Regions from separate parts of the Sphingomonas chlorellae genome, predicted to be linked through region 2. Evidence: predicted binding sites of a transcription regulator. Region 2 holds the regulator's gene; each other region holds the start of a gene.

Region 1 (7,925 bases), on a different contig from region 2:
GAAGCTCAAACTCTTCGCTCCAGGTCCAAGCAGAAAGGAGCTGGAAGGTGTCAAGCGGAACGCCCTTCCGGTTGATCCGTTCAAAAACAATCGCTATTTTCTGCTTCTCTTCTGTTTCCACCATTGAATATGGAAACATCGTCTGCTCGAATCGCTTTCGGAGTTGATCTAGCTTATTGGCCAGATCCTCGTCGAAGCCCCGAGTGGCTCGACGGTACTCTGAAGAGTCAAAGATGATTTTCAGCGGGAAGTGCTTCTCCGGGTCGACTTCATGGTCACCAAGGGCGGAGAATTGCGTAGTTTGGTTGTCATCAGATGTAACGTAATCGAAATATATATCTTTCCACTCGACCTTATCAGACCGTGGTAGCCCATCAGCGAAAACACCTAGAATAGACGTAAGTCGCTGCTGACCATCAAGCACATAATCGATTGGGTAATCTGCCGTGGGTTCCGGCACCGTGAAGGGCCCCAAGTCTCTTTCCTGCGAAAGCTTCGTCTTTGTTCTCCAGAGGAGAACGCTTCCGAACGGATACCCCTTGTAGATGCTGTCCATCAAGAACGCTACATCGTCCGGGCTCCAGACAAACCCTCTTTGAAACGCGGGGATGCGCAACTCCCCGCGTTTCAACTTTCCAACGATTTCCTCAATGAACAGTGCAGCCATCTCTTAGCCCGTAAGTTAGCGTCTGCTTCTCACTCTATCTGCTTGCACGGCGCTGACAAGTAGCCTCACTCCGCCGCCACCTTCGCCGCCTTCGCCTTCCGCGGCTTGAGCAACGGCGCCAGATACCGCCCGGTATAGCTGCCCGGCACCTTCGCCACCTGCTTCGGCGTGCCTTCGGCGACGATCTCGCCGCCTTTCAGAGCGGCTTCATAGCCGTGCGATCATCCGTGCCAGCGCAGCGACGGCCTCTGGTCCTTGCGCAACGAGGACGTTCGCCACCCGCGACATCTGTTCGGCGATACGCGGCGAATGCATGCGCTTTACTTCGATATAGAGATCGTGTTCCGGCAGGTAGAAGTCGAGCCGAGCGGTGTTGGCCGGATGCGTGTCGTCCACGAAGGCGATGCCGGCATCGAGCAGTGCCTGCTCGATGCGTCGTTCCATGGGGTCGTGGCGACGCGCTTCGCTCACCCCGCCGCCACCTTCGCCGCCTTCCGCGGCTTGAGCAACGGTGCCAGATACCGCCCGGTATAGCTGCCCGGCACCTTCGCCACCTGCTCCGGCGTGCCTTCGGCGACGATCTCGCCGCCCTTCACGCCGCCCTCGGGGCCCAGGTCGAGGATCCAGTCGGCGGTCTTGATGACGTCGAGATTGTGCTCGATCACCACCACCGTGTTGCCCTGTTCCACCAGCGCGTGGAGCACTTCCAGCAGCTTGCGCACGTCCTCGAAGTGCAGGCCCGTCGTCGGTTCGTCGAGGATGTACAGCGTCTGCCCGGTGGCGCGGCGCGCCAGTTCCTTGGCGAGCTTCACCCGCTGCGCCTCGCCGCCCGACAGCGTCGTCGCCTGCTGGCCGACCTTGACATAGCCGAGGCCCACTTCGGCGAGCATCGCCATCTTGTCGCGGATCGGCGGCACGGCCTTGAAGAACTCGACCGCGTCTTCCACCGTCATGTCGAGCACGTCGGCGATCGACTTGCCCTTGAACTTCACCTCCAGCGTCTCGCGATTGTAGCGCGCGCCTTGGCACACGTCGCAGGTGACGTAGACGTCGGGGAGGAAGTGCATCTCGATCTTGAGCACGCCGTCGCCCTGGCACGCCTCGCACCGGCCGCCCTTGACGTTGAAGCTGAACCGGCCGGGCTTGTAGCCGCGCGCCTGCGCCTCGGGGAGGCCGGCGAACCAGTCGCGGATGTTGGTGAAGGCGCCGGTATAGGTCGCCGGGTTCGAGCGCGGGGTACGGCCGATCGGCGACTGGTCGATGTCGATCACCTTGTCGCAGTTCTCGAGGCCCGTGATCCTGTCGTGCTTGCCGGCGAGCACGCGCGCGCCGTTGAGCGCCCTCGCGGCCGCGGCATAGAGCGTGTCGAGCGTGAAGCTGGACTTGCCCGAGCCGGAGACGCCGGTGATGCAGGTGAAGGTGCCGAGCGGGATGCTGGCCGTCACGCCCTTGAGGTTGTTGGCGGTGGCGTTGTGCACCGTGATCTTCTTGCCGTTGCCCTTGCGGCGCTTGGCGGGCAGCGGCACCTCGCGGGTGCCGTTGAGGTAATCGGCGGTGATGCTGCCTTTGGTGGCGAGCACCTCGGCGAGCGTGCCTTGTGCCACCACCTGGCCGCCATGGACGCCGGCGCCCGGCCCCATGTCGATCACATAATCGGCGGTGCGGATCGCATCCTCGTCATGCTCGACGACGAGCACGGTGTTGCCGAGGTCGCGGAGGCGTTTCAGGGTGGCGAGCAGCATGTCGTTGTCGCGCTGGTGCAGGCCGATCGAGGGCTCGTCGAGCACGTAGAGCACGCCCGACAGCCCGCTGCCGATCTGGCTGGCGAGGCGGATGCGCTGGCTCTCGCCGCCCGACAGCGTGCCCGAGGTGCGATCGAGGTTGAGGTAATCGAGCCCGACATTGTTGAGGAAGCCGAGCCGCTCGTCGATTTCCTTGAGGATCGCGCGGGCGATCTCACGCTGCTGGGGGGTGAAGGTCTCAGGCAGCGACTGGAAGAAGCCGAGCGCGTCGACCACCGAGAGGCGGGTGGCATAGGCAATGTCCTGCCCCGCCACCTTCACCGCCAGCGCCTCGGGCTTGAGGCGGGCGCCGCCGCAGACCTCGCAGGGGTGGCTGGCCTGGTACTTGCCCAGTTCCTCGCGCATCCAGGCGCTTTCGGTCTGCAGCATGCGGCGGTTGAGGTTGCCGATCACGCCCTCGAACGGCTTCCTGACGTCGTAGCTCTTGCGGCCGTCAACGAAGGTGAGGGTGACCGGCTTGCCGCCGGTGCCGTGGAGGATGATGAGCTTGACCTCGCCGGGCAGGTCCTTCCACGGCGTATCGAGGCTGAAGCCGAACTCGCGGGCGAGGCTGCCCAGCACCTGCATGTAATAGGGCGAGGGCGGGTTGGATTTCGCCCAGGGGACGATCGCGCCCTTCTTGATCGACAGGTCGTGGTTGGGGACGACGAGATCCTCGGCGAATTCGAGCTTTTCGCCGAGGCCGTCGCACGCAGGGCAGGCGCCCTGGGGGGCGTTGAACGAGAAGAGGCGGGGCTCGATCTCGGGGATGGTGAAGCCCGAGACCGGGCAGGCGAACTTTTCCGAAAAGACGATGCGGTTCGGCGGCAGGCCGGTGCCCTTCATCTTCTTCTTGGGCGCGTCGGCATCGGCGCCCTCGGCCTGGAACGGCTGGGGCAGCTCGCGCACCGACGATCCCTGCACCGCCTCGACCGTGGTATCGACCAGGTCGACATAGGCCAGCCCCTCGGCCAGCTTGAGCGCGGTCTCGAAGCTTTCGGCCAGCCGCGTGCCGATATCGTCGCGCACCACCAGGCGGTCGACCACCACTTCGATGTCGTGCTTGAACTTCTTGTCGAGCGCCGGAGCTTCCTCGATCAGATACATCTCGCCGTCGATGCGGACGCGGCTGAAGCCGGCCTTCTGCCACTCGGCGAGTTCCTTGCGATACTCGCCCTTGCGCCCGCGCACCACCGGCGCGAGCAGCAGCAGCCGGGTGCCCTCGGGCAGCGCCAGCACGCGGTCGACCATCTGGCTGACGGTCTGCGCGCTGATCGGCAGGCCGGTGGCGGGGGAGTAGGGGACGCCGACGCGCGCCCACAGCAGGCGCATGTAATCGTAGATCTCGGTGACCGTCGCCACCGTCGAGCGCGGGTTGCGGCTGGTGGTCTTCTGCTCGATCGAGATGGCGGGGCTGAGGCCCTCGATATGCTCGACATTGGGCTTCTGCATCAGCTCGAGGAACTGGCGCGCATAGGCCGAGAGCGACTCGACATAGCGGCGCTGCCCCTCGGCATAGATGGTGTCGAAGGCGAGGCTCGACTTGCCCGAGCCCGACAGCCCGGTGATCACCGTCAGCGTGTCGCGGGGAATGTCGATGTCGACGCCCTTGAGATTATGCTCGCGCGCGCCGCGGACCGAAATGGTGGTGAGTGCCATGGAGGAAGGTTCTAGCTTTGTTCTGACGAGGATGCCAGAGCCCAGATAGGGAGCGGGGGCGGCATGTGCCACCTGTCTGCGGGGGCGGGCGGTGTCCGGTCGCTGAGCAACACGCGCGGACGGTCACGCGCCCGACGATCGCCGCTGCGACAGGCAAAAAAAGGGCGGCCCGAAGGCCGCCCCCGACAAGGTCGTTCGATCGAACGTCAGAAGTTGAACTTGGCGCCGGCAGCGAAGTTGCGGCCGACGAGGCCGGTATAGTGCCAGCTGCTGAGATAGTTCGGGTTGCTGGTATAGGCGCCCGCAGCGAGCGGCGCGCGCACGTTGAACAGGTTCTGGACGTTGACGAAGAAGCGGAACTGCTTGTTCACTTCGACGCTGGCATTGAGGTCGAAATACAGGAACGGGCGAACATAGCACTGGTTCGGCCCGGTCTGCCCCGGCGCCAGCGAGTTCTTGCACGACAGGTCGATCACCCCGTTGACCGGCGTGATCTCGTCGGCCGCCACCTGCTTGATCCGGCCGACATAATAGGCGGTCGCGGTCAGCGTGTAGGGACCGTATTCGAGCGTGTTCTGCCAGTTGCCGCGGATGCGCGGCGTACCGCCGCCCGACGACAGTTCGTACGGCCCGAGCGTACCGGCGTACTTCTGAACGACGCCCGCCGGCGTGACCAGATCGAGCCGGAAGACATCGGTCACTTCGAGCCGGCTGGTGAAGCGCACGCCCTCGCTGATCGGGATCCGCGCGGTCGCCTGGACGTCGATGCCCGAGCTGACCTGATAGTTGGCGTTGACGAACGGCACGTTGAACACGAGCAGGCGCGGCAGCGCGTTGGGGTTGCTGGGGTCGGGCGCGTCGACGACGTTGCACGAATAGCCCGGACCCACGGCGGCGAGCGCGGCGCAGCCCGCCGTTGCGTTGGTCTGTGCGTAATAGGCGGCAATCGCCTGGGCGCGCAGCGGCCCGCTGACGATCAGCTTCGACTTCTTGATGTTGTAATAGTCGACCGTCAGGCTGAACCAGTTGGTCGGCTTGAAGATCGCCCCCAGCGTGAGGCTGCGCGACGTTTCCGGCGCCACATTGGGATTACCCGTCGCACCGCTGCCGATATTGTAGCTGGTGGTATAGGCCGCGTTGCCGGGGTGCGCCGCGACGAAGCTGCTGGGCGGGTTGAAGGGGGAGAAGCCGGCATAGCTGCTCGCCGGGTTGCTTTCGGCGAAGGTCGGCGCCCGGAATCCTTCCGAATAGGTGCCGCGCAGCGCGACCTGCGGGATCGGCGTGAACATCAGCGCCAGCTTGGGCGAGAAGTGGTTATAGCCTTCCGAATAATGGTCGTAGCGGCCCGACACGTTCAGGTTGAGCTGCTGGACGATCGGCGCATCGAGTTCGAAGAAGGCGGCGGCCACGGTATGGCGGCCGGTCGCCGACGAGGTGGTCAGGCTATAGTAAGCGAGGTTCGCGTTCTGGTTGCGGTTGAGCAGCGTCTCGCGGCGTACCTGGCCGCCGACTGCGAGGTTGAGGTCGCCGCCCGGGAGCTGCATCAGCGCCTTGGTGATCGAGGCGTCGAGCGTCGCCGTCGTCGAATAGGACGGCGTGGTCACGTCCGGCGAGATCTGGTTGCGGACGGCCGCGCTGTTCTGCTCCGGATTGACGAAGTTGTACGCACCCGTGCTGACCGCGCGCAGCAGGCCCTGGATGTTGATGAAGCCATGCTGGGTCACGCTGAAATCGTCGCGTGCATAGACGCCGTCGACGCGGAAGCCGAAGCCGTCGCCGAAGGTGCCCGACACACCCGCAGTCGTCCGATAGACGTTGACGTAACGGTCGCTGCCGGCCGGGATGTCGCCGAACAGATAATAGATGCGGGCCGCGCCCTGGTCCGGCGTTGCCGCATAGGCCTGGGCATAGGGGTTGTTCGGGTTGAGGCGCCGATCGGCGGCGGTCGCGCAGTTGGTGCCGGCCGCACAGACATAGACCGGCAGCACGATGCCCGGGCTGCTCGACGCCGTGGCCGGCGAGCCGCCGAAGGGCTGCGTCTGGCGGATGCCCGACGGCGTTCCCTTGATGCTCACTTCCGAGCGCGAGAAGCTGCCGGTGGCATAGGCCTCGATATTGTCGCTCAGGCGCACGCTGAGGCGGCCGGTGGCCGAATAGCGCTGCTGCTTCGGCTGGATGATGCTGTATTCGTCGGGCAGGTTGTGCTTGCAACCCGTGCCCTGGGCCAAGCCGCTGGTCACCGTGAAGGTGCCGTAGGGGCAGCTATTCGGGTTGAGCAACTGATACTGGGTGGTCAGCGGCGTGCCGACCATGCCCGCGAGCGGATTGTTGAGATCGGTCTGCGTCACGCGCGTGACGACGGCCTGCGGGTTGGGGGTGGTGAGCGAGTCGTCGTTGCGGTTGCGATCGGTCAGCCCGCTCGGCGTAAGATCGAGCGTGTTGAACGGATAACCGCGCGAGTTGTTGGTGATGTACCCGTCATAGGTATATTCGCCGTTGAGGTAGAAGTTCCACCCCTGCGCCTGATAGTCGCCGAAGCCGGCGGTGAGCGTCGCCCGGTAGCGCGAACCGTCACCCTTTTCGGTGGTGCCGCCCTGCGCGGAGCCCTCAAGGCCCTTGAACTGCTTCTTGGTGATCAGGTTGACCACGCCGCCGATCGCATCGGCGCCGTAGGTCGACGAGGCGCCGTCCTTGAGCACCTGGACATTGTCGACGATGCTGAACGGGATCGAGTTGAGGTCGACATAGGCGTTATGCCCGTCGTCGTTCAGCGGGAAATTGGCCGAGCGCAGGCCGTCGATCAGCACGACCGTCGACGACACGCCGATACCGCGGAGCGAAACCGCCGCGCCGCCCGCCGAGAAGCCGTTGCGGAAGCCCGTCGAGATCGAGCCGGCGCTGTCAGCCGAGACCGAGCGGATCGCGTCGTTGACCGTGGTGATGTTCGAACGCTCGAGCGTTTCGGCCGACAGCACGGTCAGCGGCGACATCGAGGTGGCGTTCGAATTGTGGAACAGCGTACCGGTGACGACGATTTCGCTGCCGGGGGTCTGACCCGACTGGGCGTCCGCCGGCTGCTGCTTGGCGGTATCCTCGGTGGCCGACGCCGGCGCGGTCTGCGCATGGGCCGGCGCGGCGAATGCGCTGAGCAGCGCGGCGAGCGAAATGCCGTAGCGCAGCGAGGCCGCCGTCGTTTGAACAAGCTTCATCTATTTTTGACTCCCTGAGGCGGTCCGCGCCCGCGATCGGCCGGTATCCCGCCTGCTTCTCCCCGCAGCCCGTGAAGAGCTTTGATTGTTGCTGTGAATGGCGTTCTTGTAATGAAGTGTAAACAGGGTAAGCGTTGTCGGAAACAATCCGGTCGTAGTTTGTGGCATTCGAGCAACATTCCGTATTTTCCCGGGGCGCCGCCGTCGCAGCGGCGGGGTTTCGGTCGGTTTCGGAGCAGGTCGGCGCGCGCGGGTGGGGACGGGTTCGTTTCGGATGCGGCGTGGCGGTGCATCGTCGCCCCGGTCGTGGTAAACTGCGTCGCAATTCCTGACGCGACGGCAGCGACCGTCGGCGCCCCCTCGGTTCGCGCGTTGCTGTTCAGGGAGGATTCGATGCTCAAACGCCTGTTGTTCGGCGTCGGCGCGTTCGCTGCGCTGGCGACCGCCTCGCCGGCGGGTGCCCATGGCCCCGCCGCCGGGGCGTCCGGAACGATGCCCGTTCCCGCCACGGTTCCCGCGGCCCTTGTTCCCGCCGCCTTCGTTCCCGCGACCCTTGTGCCCGCGACCCTTGTGCCCGCCGGCGCCTTGCCCGGCGCCGGTCCGGCCTGA
Region 2 (7,925 bases):
TATGAACACGGGTCAGGAGCGTGCGTGCCTCCGGCCCTAGCAGAGCCTGGGCATCTTCGTCCAATCCCAGTGGGCGAGTGCGAAACAGAAACATCGCGCCCTCGGCGAGTTCCACGAGATTCGCGGCACGCGGCTTCAATACACCCATGCTGCGGCGCAGAAGATCGCGCTGCGAGTCGTCGAGCGTGACCGGCAGCCGCGGCGCGATCAGCGCCGCGAGCCGCGCGTCGTCGGCCTCGCGGATGTAATGACCGTTCAGGTTCTCCAGCTTCTTCAAATCGAACCGCGATGGTGATTTTCCGACGCCCGACAGCTCGAACCATTCGATCGCCTGCTCGCGGCTGATGATCTCGTGGTCGCCATAGCCCCAGCCGAGTCGCAGCAGATAGTTCGACAGCGCTTCGGGCAGGATCCCCAGCGAATCGCGATACGCATCGACGCCCAGCGCGCCGTGCCGCTTCGACAGCTTGGCGCCGTCCGCACCGTGGATCAGCGGGATGTGCGCATAGACGGGCTCGGGCCAGCCCATCGCACGGATCAGCGCGAGCTGGCGGAAGGCGTTGTTCAGATGGTCGTCGCCGCGGATGACGTGCGTCACGCCCATGTCGTGATCGTCGACGACGACCGCGAGCATATAGGTCGGCGTCCCGTCCGAACGCAGCAGCACGAAATCGTCGAGTTCGGCGTTGTTGACCGTCACCGGCCCCTGGACCTCGTCGACGATCGTCACGGCGCCCTCGCGCGGCGCCTTCAGCCGGATCACGAACGGCGCGCCGGCGGGCGCCTCGGACGGATCGCGGTCGCGCCAGCGGCCGTCATAGCGCAGCGGCAGCTTCTTCGCCTTCTGCTCCTCGCGCATCGCCTCGAGCTCCTCGGGCGTCGCGAAGCACTTGTAGGCGTGCCCGCGCGCGAGCAGTTCGTGCGCGACTTCGGCATGGCGAGCGGCGCGCGCGAACTGATAGACGGGCTCGCCGTCCCATTCGAGGCCCAGCCACTTCATCCCGTCCAGGATGGCGTCGATCGCCGGCTGCGTCGATCGGACGCGGTCGGTATCCTCGATGCGCAGCACGAAGCTGCCGCCATGATGGCGTGCGTAAAGCAGGTTGAACAACGCGGTGCGCGCACCGCCGATGTGGAGGAAACCCGTCGGCGAAGGTGCGAAACGGGTGACGACGCGCCGGGCGCCGCTTTCAGATGTTGCGCTCAACCGCGCATGCTCCCAGACTGGTTATTCGATGGCCAGATCAGCCGCCGAGGCCCCTAGCACGGGGTTCCCGTCCCTACAAATGGGGAGGGTCCGCGACGTTTGCCAGCGGGCGGCGGCGCGCGTCGAGCATTGGCTCGACGGCGAGCGCGACCAGATCGTTCTGTGGATACCCGTCGTGCTCGGCGCGGGCGTGCTCGCCTGGTTCGTCCTGCCCGATTCTGCGCGGTGGTGCGGATTTCTCGCGGCGATGGCGGCGCTAGCGCTGGCGGCGGCACTCCTTCCGCGCGGGGGACGCCTGTCGCGGCTGGTCGGAGTCGGCGCGCTGCTCGCCGCCGCCGGATGCCTGCTCGCCTGGACGCGCGCCGAATGGGTCGCCGCCCCGGTGCTCGCCCGCCCCGCGATCGTGCGGTTCGAGGCGCGGGTCGAACGCGTCGAGTCGCTCGTCGCCCGCGATCTCGTCCGCCTGACGCTCGCGCCGGTCGGGCGGGGCGACCTGCCGCCGCGCGTGCGCGTCAATGTCGCGGCTGCCGATATGGGGGCGGGCATCGTCGCGGGGAGCCGTATCGCCCTGCGCGCGCGGCTGATGCCGCCGCCGGGGCCGGCGGTGCCCGGTGCCTATGACTTTGCGCGCGCGGCCTGGTTCGACGGACTGGGGGCGGTCGGGCGGGCGCTCGATCCGCCGGTGCTCGTCGTCGCGTCCCCCGCGCAGGGGCCGGGGTTGCGCGCCGCGCTCACCGCGCACATTCTCGACCGGCTGCCCGGCAGCGCCGGGGGGATCGCCGCGGCGCTGGCGACCGGCGATGAAGGGGCGATCGCCGCCGAAGATGCCGAGGCGATGCGCCGTTCGGGGCTCGCGCATCTGCTTTCGGTGAGCGGCCTTCATGTCAGCGCGGTCACCGCCGCGGCGATGACGATCGCGCTCCGCCTGCTCGTGCTCGTGCCCGGCCTTGCGCTGCGCGTCCGCCTGCCGCTGGTCGCGGCGCTTGCCGGTGCCGCCGCCGCGATCGGCTATACCTGGCTCACCGGCGCGCAGGTGCCCACGCTGCGGTCGTGCGTCGCGGCGTTGCTCGTGTTGCTGGCGCTTGTGCTGGGGCGTGAGGCGATGACGCTGCGCCTGGTTGCGGCCGGCGCGGTGGTGGTGCTGCTCGTCGCACCCGCCTCGCTGGTCGGCGCCAGCTTCCAGCTCAGCTTTGCGGCCGTCGCCGCGATCGTCGCGCTCCACGAATCGCCCCGCATCGAACGCTGGTTCGCCGCACGCGACGAGGGGCGGCTTGCCGGCTGGGGGCGTGCGCTCGCCGGGCTGCTCGTCACCGGCATCGTCGTCGAACTGGCGCTGACGCCGATCGCGCTGTTCCATTTCCATCGCAGCGGGCTCTACGGATCGGTCGCCAACCTTGTCGCGATCCCGCTGACCACCTTCGTCATCATGCCCGTCGAGGCGCTGGCGCTGCTCCTCGATCTGGCCGGGCTGGGGGCGCCGCTTTGGTGGGTGGCGGGCAGGGCGCTTGGCCTGCTGCTCGGGCTCGCGCATCTCGTCGCCGCAGCGCCCGGCGCCAACGCCAGCCTTCCCGCCATGCCGGGCGGGGCATTCGCGCTGATCGTCGCGGGCGGGTTGTGGCTCGCGCTGTGGCGGACACGATTGCGCCTGCTGGGCGCGGCGCCGATCCTTGCCGGAGCGCTCTGGGCCGTCGCCACGCCGCCGCCCGACCTCATCGTCACCGGCGACGGCCGCCACGTCGCCCTGCGTGCCGCCGATGGTTCGGTGCGGCTGCTGCGGGAGCGTGCGGGCGATTATGTCCGCACGATGCTCGGCGAAAGCGCGGGCAGCCCACCGCCCTTCGACGCACTCGATGCGTTCGATCCGTTGCCGGAGGCGCGGTGCAGCCCCGATCTGTGCGTCGTCGATATCGTTCGTCCGGACGGGCGCTGGCGCGTGGTCGCGACGCGAAGCCCCTATCCGATCGCGCGGGAGCAGCTGCTGCCGCTCTGCGCCGCGGCGGACCTCGTCGTCAGCGACCGCGCCCTGCCGCGCGGATGCGTGCCGCGCTGGCTTCGGCTCGATCGCCCGCTGCTGGCGCGGACGGGCGGGGTGGCGATCCGCTTTCCGGCACGCCTTGCCACCGTCCGCACCGGCGCCGGGCATCCGTGGGAACGCCCGCTGCGTGTGCTTCCGGCCGAAGTCGCGCCCCAGGCCCGCGCACACCGGCGGCCGGGGGCGCCCCAGCCTCAGTAGCGGCGGAGCAGCCCGGCCAGCCGGCCCTGAACGCGCACCTGATCGGGGCGATAGCGCTGCGCGTCATAGGCACGGTTCGCCGGGTCGAGCCGGATCATCGCGCCCTCGTGACGGAAATATTTGAGCGTCGCCTCGCTGTCGTCGATCAGCGCCACCACGATCTCGCCGTCGCGCGCGACTTCGGTACGACGGATCAGCGCATAATCGCCGTCGAGAATCCCCGCTTCGACCATCGAGTCACCCGATACCTCGAGTGCATAATGATCGCCCGCGCCCAGCAGCGCCGCGGGAACCGGCAGCATCGACGAGCCTTCGAGCGCCTCGATCGGCGTACCCGCCGCGATCCGCCCGTGCAGCGGGATCTCGATGACGTCGTTGGCGGCGCGCGGCGGCTCGGGTGCGGCGGGCGCAGGCGCAGGAGACGCCGCGGCGGCGCGGGCGCTGCCATGGCCCTTCCGTGCCTCGGGACGCTCGGGCATCCGCAGCACTTCCAGCGCGCGGGCGCGGTTGGGCAGGCGCCGGATGAACTGCCGCTCTTCCAGCGCGCTGATCAGCCGGTGCACCCCCGACTTCGACTTGAGGTCGAGCGCATCCTTCATCTCCTCGAACGAGGGCGAAACCCCGGTCTCGGCCAGTCGATCGGCAATGAAGCAGATGAGCTCGTGCTGCTTGCGCGTGAGCATCCAGGTCCTCCGTCCAGAACAGACGAGGAACGTTTACGCAATGTTCCCGTGCGCTGTCAAGCGATGCCGCGTGTTCGCGCGTCGTCTCGGGTCAGTCGTGGCTCAGATGCCCCCGCGCCAGCCCCATCGCGCGTTCGGGAAGCGGCAGGCGGAACGCGCAGAGCAGCCGGTCGGGGGCTGCGTCGATCACATTGGCGGGGCCGCCGCCGATGCCCGGCAACGACACCCACAGGTTCGTGCCCGGCGCACAGCCGGCGCGCGTCTCGAGCTCGACCAGGTTGCGCGTCAGCGATCGTGCGCGCGCGTTCCACCACTGCACGCCGCGCCGCAGCCGGACGGGCAGGTCGATGCGGATCGCGCGCAGGTCGGGCATGATCGCCCCTGCCTCGGCGCCGTCGACCGGCGCGGCCGGCTGGCTGTGCTTCGGCAGCGCGCGGAGCCACGGCATCAGCGTCTGCCAGCCGATCTCGTCGTCGAGCGCCAGCCCGGCATGGCGGCCGTTCACCCACCGCACCGTGCCGCTCAGCGGCGTCAGCGCGTCGAGCAGCAGTTGCACATTGTCGGCCTCGGCCAGCGGGCGGCTCGTCTCGATGCCCACGCCGCGCTGCGAGATGTTGCGCACCAGCACGAAATCGGTGTCGTCGCCGCACCGGAGCGTCGCCTTGTGCCAGATCGCGACGCGCGGCATCCGCCGGCGGTCGGCGGGAAGCGCGGCAAGCGTCCGCGCGAGCACGCCCACCACGTCGATCGGCTCGGCATAACGGAACAGCGCGCGCGCGTTGTCGCCGGGTTCGATCCGTCCGGCGATGCGTTCGCCGGTCGCCAGCCGCAGCGTCGCCTCGGGCGCGGCGGCCAGCGCCTCGGCGGCGGGCAGGCTCAGCGTCGCGGCGTGCGCGCCCAGACACAGCACCGCACAGCCATGCTCGTCCTCGGCCAGTTCGATCGCCGCCGATTCGAAATCGCACGCCGCCGGATCGGGGAGGTCGGTCGAGGAATGGATGTCGGGCAGCAGCGAAAACAGCGTTGCCGATCCCAGTAACTGGTACATTCTTGGTCTAATCCCAGCGCCCGTGCCGGACTCTGGACCGCGTTGCTGAAGGCGCGGTTAAGACGGATGGTTGTGGATTCCCTACCGCACCGCGCAGGCGCCTCAGCCGATCAGCGCCCGCGTGGCCGCCGCGACGTCGGGCTGGCGCATCAATGCCTCGCCGATCAGGAAGCAACGCACGTCATGCGCCGCCATCGCGTCGAGGTCGGCACGCGATGTCAGCCCGCTCTCGGCGACAAAGGTGCATCCCGCCGGCGCGAGCCGAACCAGTTCATAGGTGCGACGAAGATCGACGCTGAAGTCCTTGAGATTGCGGTTGTTCACCCCGATCAGGCGCGACTTGAGCCGCAATGCCCGCTCGAGCTCGGCTGCATCGTGCACTTCGATCAGCGCGTCCATGCCCGCCTCGATCGCCGCGGCCTCGATCTCCGCCATCTGCCCGTCGTCGAGCGCGGCGACGATGATCAGGATCGCGTCGGCCCCCATCGCGCGCGCCTCGCCCACCTGCCAGGGATCGACCATGAAGTCCTTGCGCAGCACCGGCAGCGGGCAGGCCGCGCGGGCGGCGATCAGATAGTCCTCATGTCCCTGGAAATAATCATGGTCGGTCAGCACCGACAGGCACGCCGCACCGCCCTCGGCATAGGCGCGGGCATGCGCGGGCGGATCGAAATCGGCGCGGATCAGCCCCTTGGACGGGCTCGCCTTCTTGATCTCGGCGATCAGCCCGAACCCGCCCGCCGCCACCCTGGCGTCGAGCGCGGCCTTGAACCCGCGCGGCGCGGTGGGGGCGGGGTATTCGCGCGGCGCGCGCCGGCGTTCGGCGACCTCGCGGCGCTTGGTCTCCAGAATGGTGTCGAGCATCGTCGTCATACGAAATCGATCCAGCAGTCGAGCAGCCGGTTGGCAAGGCCCTTGTCGATCGCCTCGGCGGCGCGCGCGGCGCCGTCGGTCAGCGTGTCGGCCGCGCCGCCGATCATCAGCGCGGCGGCGGCGTTGAGCAGCACCGCGTCGCGATACGCGCCATGCTCGCCCTGCAACAGCCGGCGCAGCGCGAGTGCGTTGTACGCGGGGTCGCCGCCGCGGATCGCGGCGAGCGGATGGCGCGGCAATCCGGCATCCTCGGGAACGATCCGGCCGGGCAGCGTCGCGGTGCCGACATTGACCGCGATGCTCACCCCCTCGGTCGAAAGCTCGTCGAGCCCTTCCTCGCCCGAAATCACCGCCGCGCATTCGGTGCCGAGCTGCGCGAGCGCCTCGGCATAGATCGGCGCATAGTCGGGTCGCGCGATCCCGATCAGCTGGCGCGTGACGTGCGCCGGGTTGGCGAGCGGCCCCATCAGGTTGAAGATCGTGCGGCGTGCGATCTTGCGGCGGATCGGCCCCAGCCGCGCCAGTGCCGGATGGTGGTGCTGGGCGAACAGAAAGGCGATGCCCAGCCGGTTCAGGCTCTCCTCGGCGCGCGCCGCCGCGCGGTCGAGGTCGAGGCCCAGCGCCTCCAGCGTGTCCGCCGCACCCGCCTTGGACGATGCGGCGCGGTTGCCGTGCTTCGCCACCGGGACGCCGCACGCCGCGACGACCAGGCTCACCGCGGTCGAGACGTTGAGCGTGTGGTGCCCGTCGCCGCCGGTGCCGCACACGTCGATCGCCCCGGCGGGCGCGGTGATCGGGATCAGCCGCTCGCGCATCGCGCGCGCCGCCTCGGCGATTTCGATGCTCGTCTCGCCGCGCTCGGACAGCGCGATCAGAAAGGCGATGATCGCCGCCTCGTCGACCTTGCCGTCGAGCATGTCGGCAAAGGCCTGCGCCGCGGTTTCGCGCGCGAGCGGGCTGGCGGGATCGGGAAGGAACGAATAGGTGGTCACCGCGCCTCTATTCCGTTCCGCCGCCGACAAGTCGAGCCCTTCCGTGCCGGCGCGGCGATCGGGGGCGGGAGGGCGATGCGTTTTGACGATGCCGGCGCGGTCCGGCCTGGATGCGGGAGATGGTGGGAATGGCAGGCGGCTGGCGCCCGATGCGCGTTGAGGATCTGGATGCGGTCGCCGCGATCTCGGATTCGGTCCACGGCGCCTATACCGAGGCGCCGCCGGTCTATGCCGAACGCCTCCGCCTCTATCCGGCGGGCTGCCATGTCCATCTCGGCACCGCCGCGGGCGATGCGGACCGGGTGACGGGCTATCTCGTCACGCATCCCTGGGTGCGCAACCATCCGCCGGCGCTCGGCGCGATGCTCGGCGCGCTGCCGCAGGACGCGGACACCTATTATCTCCACGACATCGCGCTGTTGCCTGCCGCGCGCGGCACCGGGGCGGGGGCGGCCGCAGTGGCGCTCGTGTGCGATCTCGCCCGCGCCGCCGGGTTCGGCGACATCACGCTCACCGCGATCAACGGCGCCGACCGGTTCTGGGCGGCGCAGGGCTTTGCCTATGTCGCTCCGGCCGAGACGCCCGCGGCGCTTGCCGGCTATGGCGATGCCGCGCGCTGGATGCGCCGCACGCTCTGAGCCCGCGCCGGGGCCGCCGGGCTGAGGCCGCATCGGCACCGCGGGGACGGGGTGCGCGGCGTCGGTGTCAGGCGGCGGCCGGCACGCCCTTGGCGGCGATTCCCGCGATTCGCAGGAAATTGGCCAGCATCGCGTGGCCGTGCTCGGTGGCGATGCTCTCGGGGTGGAACTGCACGCCATGGATCGGCAGCGTGCGGTGGCGCAGTCCCATCACCGATCCGTCGCCGGCGGTCGCGTTGACCACCAGCGTG
Region 3 (7,925 bases), on a different contig from region 2:
CAGCGTTCTGACGGAAGGCGCCGCCGCGGGGCCGAGCCGCGGCGGCGCGCCGATCCCGGCGTGGAGCCGGTGATCGCGCGCGACCCGATTGAGGCCTGCCGCGGCGGGCGGTGATGCGGTGCATCGCGCTGGGCCGAAACCGTGTTCGCGCTGATGCCGGCATGGGCGTTGGTATTCGTCGTGTCGTTCTCCTGCGCGGGACGGATCTTGCGGCGTCGCGAAGCGGCCGACGCGTGAAAGCCCGCGCTGGTCTGGCCCGGCGGCACGGCCGTGCTCGGCGGGGAGGCTGTCGCGGATGGTGCATCCCTCGCCGACGGAGCACCGCTCCGGCGAACGCGGCTGACCGATCGTTCGGGCGCACAATATTCCGGATCGGCGTGGGAAGGGGGGCGGATTGTCATTCGCGGCGTCCAAAGTCGACGGATCACGGGTACTGCCACAATGACAGTTTGCCGAAAGTCGAAAACCTTTCGTTGGTGAGCAGTGTTTGGGGCTTGGTTCTTGTCTTGCTGCTGGGGTGGGGTTGGCGGTTGGTTTTGGTGTCGGGGCTTGGTGGTTCGCTTCAGGCAAACTGTCATTACGACAGGTTTGTAGGATTTGGGGCGCTTGCAATCTGCGGCCGGGCTGGCCAAGGAATCCTACACGAGCAGCGCAGCGGAGATCGGCAGCCATGGCGAAATCGGCGACCAATGTGGGGCAGATCCTCGACCGGCTTTCTGAGGTGTCGGCGCGCCCGCGCTATGCCTTTGCGGTGCTCAACCTGCTCGCCGAACAGGCCGGGCCGGGCGCGCGTGTCGGGCCGTTCGTGCAGGACGAGGGCGAGGTGCTGCCGCTGCGCGCCTGGGTCGGCAAGCGGTTGTCGCGGCTTTCGGGGCGGAGCCGGCGGCGCAAGGCGCTGGAGGCGCGCGTACGTGAGGCGCTGGCGGACGAACTGCCCGACGACCTGATCGAGGCGCAGCGCATCGTCGATGCCGCGGTCGAGGCGCATGTCCGTGCGACGGGCGCCGACAATTTCAGCCGCGTGGTCACCGAGCTTGAACGCGCGGGCTATCTCTCGCGCTTTTACGAGGGGTATCGCACCAACCACACCAATCGCGGCGGGCTGCGCAACCTGGTGTGCGTGCTCGATGCCGATGTGTCCGCGGCGCTCCGGCGGCGCGACGTGCTCGTCTGACGCAGCGGGGGCGGGTTCAATAACCCTGCGTGTCGATCGCTTCGGCGCGATTGGCGGCGGCGCCCATGCGGCGCGCGATCACCGCGCAGGCGATGAGCTGGATCTGGTGGAACAGCATCAGCGGCAGGACGATACTGCCGATCTGCGCCACCGGAAACAGCACGCCCGCGATCGGCACGCCCGAGGCGAGGCTTTTCTTCGACCCGCAGAAGAGCAGCACCACCGCATCCTCGCGCGCGAAGCCGAGCCGGCCGGCGAGCCAGTGGGTAAAGCCCAGTACCAGTCCGAGCAGCGCACAGCAGAGCAGCACGATCCAGCCGAGCGTGCCGAGGCTGACCTGATGCCACAGCCCCTCGACCACCGCGGCGCCGAACGCCGTGTAGACGACGAGCAGGATCGAACCCCGGTCGACCAGCCCGAGCAGACGGCGGTGACGGCCGACAAAGCCGCCGATCCACGGGCGCAGCAGGTGTCCCGCCGTGAAGGGCAGCAGCAACTGAAGCGCGATGCTTTCGACCGAATCGAGCGAGAGCCCGGCGCCGGCCGACCCGTGCGTCATCAGCAGCGCGACGAGCAGCGGCGTGATGACGATCCCGATCAGGTTGGAGAAGGACGCACTGCACACCGCCGCCGCGACATTGCCGCGCGCGATCGCGGTGAAGGCGATCGACGACTGCACCGTCGAGGGCAGCAGCGTCAGGAACAGCATCCCCGCCGCGAGCGCGGGGGGCAGCACGGGGATCGCGCCGACCGCGAGCCCGAGCAGCGGAAAGACGATGAAGGTGGTCGCGAACACCGCAAGATGCAGCCGCCACGCCCGCGCGCCGGTGACGATCGCCTCACGCGACAGCTTGGCGCCGTGCAGGAAGAACAGCAGCACGATCGCGGCGTCGGTGATCCCTTCGAACACCGGCACGGCCGCGCCGCGCGCCGGAACGAACGACGCGACGAGCACCGTGCCGAGCAGCGCGAGGACGAAGGGTTCGAAGATCGCAAGAAAGGAACGAAGCACGCGCGGGCACCTCAAGGCAGCAGGGGTGGGGCGCGCCAGCCCAAGCCGGTTTGCGCGGGACGCGCAAGCCCCCGATCCGCTCAGCCGTCCCCGCGGAGCCCCGCCACCGCCGCGCGCAGGTCCGCGACATAGTCTGCGAACGCATCGGCCGCCGCGGCGGGGTCGGGGAGGCGGAGCAGGTGGCTGGGGTGGACCGTGATCCACAGCGTGCTTCCGTCGTCGCGTGCGTGCGGACGCCCGCGCTCGGCGGCGACGGCGACTTGCCGGCCGGTAAGCGCGCGCGCGGCCGTCGTTCCCATGGCGATGACGAGCCGGGGGCGAAGCAGCGCGCGTTCCTGGTCGAGCCACCAGCGGCACGCCTCGACCTCGCCGCTCGACGGCCGCGCGTGCAGGCGCCGGCGCCCGCGCGGTTCGAACTTGAAATGCTTGACTGCATTGGTGACATAAAGCCGGGCGCGGTCGATCCCGGCCTCGACGAGCGCACGGTCGAACAATTCACCCGCGGGGCCGACAAAGGGACGGCCGGCCAGATCCTCCTGATCGCCGGGCTGTTCGCCGACGACCATGATTTCAGCGTCGGCCGGCCCTTCGCCGAATACCGTCTGCGTCGCCGGTTGCCAGAGCGGGCAGCGCCGGCATGATCCGGCCTCGCGCGCGAGCAGCGCCAGGCTGGCGGGTCGCGCGGCGCCTGCCGGGGCGGGGGCGGACGGCGGCGCCGTGAGCATCGCGCGTTCGCGCGCGCGGGCACCCGCGATCAACGACGGGATCAGCGCGGTTTCGGGCAGGTTGTGCCAGTATTTGCGCGGCATCTCCTTCAGCATCGCGCGCGGCATCAGCCGGGCGGGGTTGAAGATCGCGGCATAATAGGTCTTCCATACCGCCTCGACCGGGTCGTCGCCCGGCGCATCGCCGCGTTCGGCGGGCGGCCCTTCGGCCAGGCGCGCGCCGTCCCAGTGGAGCGTCCCCCGCGGCGTCAGGATCGACCAGCGCATGTTGGCGAAACGATCGACGAAGAAGGCGGCATTGGCGCGCAGGATGTGGTGCTCGGGCTCGAACCAGGCGACGTAGCGACGCGCGCCCGCGTCCTCGACCTCGCGAAAGCGGACAAAGGCACGCATCTTGTGGATGTCGCGCGACACCGCCTGGGCGAGCGCAACGATCCGCGCCACCGCCGGGTCGGCCCGATCGCGCAGCAGCGCCGGCCGCGCCGCGACGCGGCTCAACAGGGCGTGGAGCAGCGCAAATCGTTCGGGCGTGCGATGCAGGATCGCGCGCGCGGCAAGCGCGAGGAAGTCGCGCGGGACGGTGAACGAAGACGCCCCGTCACGCGCCGCGACCGCATCGGCCGGCGTCGCGTCGCCGCCGAACAGGTCGACGGGCGCGTCGCCGACCTGCCACAGCACGTCCTGCGCGGGTACGCCGCCGGCGACCAGCGCGCGGGCGGCGCCGCGCCATCCGTCGAAATCATCCTCGGCCGCAAGCCGGACGACGCGCATCGTCAGGCGGCGAACAGCTCGAGCTGGCGCGGGCGCGGCGTCAGCATCGCGCGCAGGTCGGCGGCATCGGCAAGCGCGACGGGGCGCCAGTCGGCGGTGACGAGGAACGGCCGCAGCTTCTTCACCGAAACGGTGAGCCGCGCGACATCGTCGAGCCGGAGCGTCCGCCAGCGCCGGGCGGCGATGATCGCATCGACCGCGCGCGGGCCGAGCCCGGGCACGCGCAACAGCCGCTCGCGCGGGGCGCGGTTGACGTCGACGGGAAACTGATCGCGAAACCGCAGCGCCCAGGCGAGCTTGGGGTCGATGTCGAGCGGGAGCATTCCGGTCACGGGATCGGCCGCGGCGCTCACCTCCGCCGCACTATAGGCATAGAAGCGCACCATCCAGTCGGACTGGTAGAGCCGATGTTCGCGCAGCAACGGCGGGCGCTGGAGCGGCAGTACGGCGCTCGCCGCCGGGATCGGGCTGAACGCCGAATAATAGACGCGGCGGAGATCGAAGCGCGAATAGAGCGCGGCGGCGCGCGCGACGATGTCGCGATCGGTCGCGGCGTCGGCGCCGACGATCATCTGCGTCGACTGGCCCGCCGGCGCGAAGCGCGGTGCCGAGCGATAGCGGCGCCGGGCGTCGGTGCCGTCCTCGATCGCGCCGCGCATGAAGCCCATCGCCCCCTCGATCCGGGGCGCCGACTTTTCGGGTGCCAGTCGCTCGAGCCCGCGCGTCGTCGGCAGCTCGACGTTGATCGAGACGCGATCGGCATGGCGTCCCGCCTGCGCGATCAGCGCGGGATCGGCGTCGGGAATCGTCTTGAGGTGGATATAGCCGCGAAAGTCATGGTCCTCGCGCAGGCTGCGCGCCACCTCGACGATCTGTTCCATCGTATAGTCGGGCGACCGGATGATCCCCGACGAGAGAAACAGCCCCTCGATATAGTTGCGGCGATAGAAATCGAGCGTGAGGTCAACCACCTCGGCGGCGGTGAACCGCGCGCGGCGGACGTTCGAAGACTTGCGGTTGATGCAATAATGGCAATCGAAGATGCAGCTGTTCGTCAGCAGAATCTTGAGCAGGCTGATGCAGCGCCCATCGGGGGCATAGGCGTGGCAGATACCGCCGCCCTCGAGCGTCGATCCCACCCCCTTGCCCCCGCGCGACGTGCGTCGCCGCGCGCCCGACGAGGCGCATGATGCGTCATATTTGGCCGCATCGGCGAGGATCGAGAGTTTTTCGGCCGTGTCTAACTGCGCCATGCCAATGCCCTGGGAATCCGGTGCTCAACGGGGATCCCGAGCGGTTATGTTCGCCATTTGTTCGCGCGTCAACCCTGACCCCGCGGCCATGTCGGCGGCCGTGTCGCGCGTGTCAGGTAGCGGCGTCCAGCGCCAATGCGATCGCGCCGAGCGGACCGGCCTGGTCGCCGAGCGCGGCGGGGACGAGATAGTCGTGCGCGGGAAGGGTGAGGTAGCCGTTGAGGCTGGCCCGCAAGGCGGTGTCGATCCGCGCGATCAGGTGCGGCTGGCGAAGGATGACGCCGCCGCCCAGCGCAATGCGGCGCGGACCGCCGGTCGCCCGCAGCGCATGGCAAAGACAGGCAAGGGCGTCGACGACGCGTCGCCAGACGGGATCGTCGGGCGCCACCGTGTCGATCGCCCGGCCGCCGAGCGCGGCACCGATCGCGGTGCCCGAAGCGAGCCCCTCGACGCAATCGGGGTGGAAACGGCACGCCGACCCGAAATCGTCGTCGGCACGGCGGGGCACGCGCAGATGCCCCAGTTCGCAATGGCCGATCCCGCGCGGCGGGCGGCCGTCGACGATCAGCCCGACGCCGATGCCGGTTCCGACCGTGATGTACGCAAAATCGGCCAGCCCCCGCCCGCTGCCCCAGCGCATCTCCGCCAGCGCGGCGGCGTTGACGTCGGTATCGACCGCGGCGGGCACGGGAAAGCGCCGTGACAAGCGCGCGCCGACATCGGCCCCCGCCCAGCCGGGCTTGGGCGTCGCGAGCAGATGGCCGTAATCGGGCGCCGCCGGGTCGAGCGCGATCGGTCCGAAACTCGCGACGCCGAGCGCCCCGAAACGCGCCGCGGCCCACCATCGGTCGAGCACCGCCTCGATCGCGGCGAGCGTTTCCGCCGGCGTGGTGGTCGGGACACGCACCTGCTCGATCCGCGAGCCGTCGGCGGCGGCAAGCGTGACGATGCACTTGGTCCCGCCGAGTTCGACCCCGGCGAGGCGTGCGGGGCGGGGGGCAGGACCGGAGGGCGCGATACCGATCATGCGCGCAAGCATGGGCCGCGCGGCGAAAATCCGCAACCGCGCCCCCCCGAATACCGGCGACCAAGCCCCCTTCCCCCCGCCCAGGCGTACTGATAGCGTAACACACAGTGATTCACCCCCAGGGAGGGCACCCCGAATGAAGCCATGGAGCCTTGCGCTCGCGCTTGCCGCGACTGCGCTCTCCACCCCGGCGTCCGCGCAGGCTCCGCGCGCGGCGACGCAGCAGCTCAAGGTCGATCTGCAATATTTCACGCTGCCCAACGGGCTGCGCGTCGTGCTGAGCAAGGACAATGTCGCGCCGACGGTGACGGTGGGCGTCTATTACGGCATCGGCTTTCGGGTGGAGCCGCGCGACCGCACCGGCTTTGCGCATCTGTTCGAACATCTGATGTTCCAGGGGTCGAAGCACGCGCCCAAGGGCGTGTTCGACACCACGATCACCAATGCCGGCGGGTTCAACAACGGGTCGACCCGGTTCGACTATACCAACTATTACGAGATCGTGCCGTCGGGCGCGCTCGAGCGGATGCTGTGGCTCGAGGCCGACCGGATGGCGAACCCGGTGATCGACGATGTCGTGCTGAAGAACCAGCAGGGCGTCGTCGGCAACGAGGTCAAGGTCAACGTGCTCAACCAGCCGTACAGCACCTGGCCGTGGATCGACCTGCCGATGCTCGCCAACACCAACTGGTACAACAGCCACAATTTCTATGGCGACCTGAAGGAGATCGAGTCGGCGACCGTTGCCGACGCCCAGAGCTTCTCGCGCCAGTTCTATCGCCCGAACAACGCCGTGCTCGTGATCGCGGGCGACATTGATTATGCCGCGACGCGCGCGATGGTGGAGAAATATTTCACCGCCATCCCGGCGGCGCAGCCGGTCGCGCTGCCCGACATTGCCGAGCCGCGCCAGACCGCCGAAAAGTTCAAGAGCCGCGTCGACGCGCTGGCGCCCAAGCCCGGCTATGCCGCGGGCTATCACGTCCCCGAACGCGGGACGCCCGAATGGTATGCGATGGGACTGATCGACCAGATCCTCGTCCAGGGCAACGACAGCCGCCTTTATCGCAAGCTGGTGCAGGAAACCGGCATCGCCGGCGAGGTGAGCGGCGGGATCAATGCCGACCTGGGCAACATGTTCAACTATCGCGGGCCGATGCTGTGGAGCTTCAGCTTCGTCCACGATCCGTCGCACAGCACCGAGGCGATCACGCGCACGGTCGACGCGGTGATCGAGGATCTGCGCACGCATCCGGTGAGCGCGGCCGAGCTGGAGCGCGCGCGGACCAAGCTGCGTTCGTCGCTCTACAGCACGATCGACGGGGCGGGGCGCATCGGGCTGATCGACCTGCTGGCGGTCCATGCGCTGTTCGATCGCGATCCCGAGGCGGTCAACCGCATCGAACAGGGCTTTGCCAAGGTGACGCCCGCACTGATCCAGAAGACCGCACAGGAATATCTGCGGCGCACCAATCGCTCGATCTATGTCATCGAGCCGGGCGCCGCGCCGAAGGGAGGCAAGTGATGAAGCCCGGTCTGTTCGCGATCCTGCTGGCGGCGACCGCCGCGATCCCCGCGGTGCCGGCGTTTGCGCAAGGTCAGGCCCAGGCGCCGGCGGCCGATGCGTTCCCGCCCGCGCCGCCGATCGCCGATCCCAAGCCGTTCACGCTTCCCGCGTCCGAACGCTTCACGCTGCCCAACGGCATGACGGTGACGCTGATCCCCTATGGCGTCGCGCCCAAGACGGTGGTGTCGCTGCGCATCGGCGCGGGCGACGCGATGGCGCCCCAGCCGTGGCTCGCCCGGCTGACCGCCGAGATGATGCGCGAGGGTGCGGGCGGCCGGTCGGCGGCCGATCTGGCGACCGCGGCGGCGGCGATGGGCAGCGACCTCGATGTCGGGGCGGGGCTGCTCGGCACCAGCGTCCGCATGGACGTGCTGTCCGAACATGCCGCCGACGCGA

Evidence for each region. Region 2 encodes LexA, which represses DNA repair genes until DNA is damaged. Its sites were predicted from a motif close to GTTCCNCNCTTGTTCT; they were not measured.
Region 1: uvrA (excinuclease ABC subunit UvrA) is a predicted target of LexA. The motif match lies at 4,116-4,131, and genes of this name have one in related genera.
Region 3: ACT3CF_RS07350 (putative DNA modification/repair radical SAM protein) is a predicted target of LexA. The motif match lies at 4,984-4,999, and genes of this name have one in related genera.

Annotation. Positions count from the first base shown of each region.
Region 1 is NZ_JBQXXM010000006.1:167,346-175,270, forward strand. It holds gene ACT3CF_RS15855 (GmrSD restriction endonuclease domain-containing protein) at 1-667, opposite strand, end outside; gene ACT3CF_RS15860 (hypothetical protein) at 875-1,138, opposite strand; gene uvrA (excinuclease ABC subunit UvrA) at 1,135-4,107, opposite strand; gene ACT3CF_RS15870 (TonB-dependent receptor domain-containing protein) at 4,314-7,316, opposite strand.
Region 2 is NZ_JBQXXM010000003.1:10,933-18,857, forward strand. It holds gene gltX (glutamate--tRNA ligase) at 1-1,207, opposite strand, end outside; gene ACT3CF_RS08835 (ComEC/Rec2 family competence protein) at 1,287-3,440, shown strand; gene lexA (transcriptional repressor LexA) at 3,434-4,123, opposite strand; gene ACT3CF_RS08845 (PilZ domain-containing protein) at 4,215-5,171, opposite strand; gene trpC (indole-3-glycerol phosphate synthase TrpC) at 5,274-6,044, opposite strand; gene trpD (anthranilate phosphoribosyltransferase) at 6,041-7,036, opposite strand; gene ACT3CF_RS08860 (GNAT family N-acetyltransferase) at 7,156-7,674, shown strand; gene ACT3CF_RS08865 (anthranilate synthase component II) at 7,742-7,925, opposite strand, start outside.
Region 3 is NZ_JBQXXM010000002.1:202,359-210,283, reverse strand. It holds gene ACT3CF_RS07370 (TonB-dependent receptor) at 1-11, shown strand, start outside; gene ACT3CF_RS07365 (hypothetical protein) at 671-1,174, shown strand; gene ACT3CF_RS07360 (bile acid:sodium symporter family protein) at 1,191-2,186, opposite strand; gene ACT3CF_RS07355 (UdgX family uracil-DNA binding protein) at 2,267-3,682, opposite strand; gene ACT3CF_RS07350 (putative DNA modification/repair radical SAM protein) at 3,685-4,935, opposite strand; gene ACT3CF_RS07345 (ROK family protein) at 5,048-5,962, opposite strand; gene ACT3CF_RS07340 (M16 family metallopeptidase) at 6,099-7,487, shown strand; gene ACT3CF_RS07335 (M16 family metallopeptidase) at 7,487-7,925, shown strand, end outside.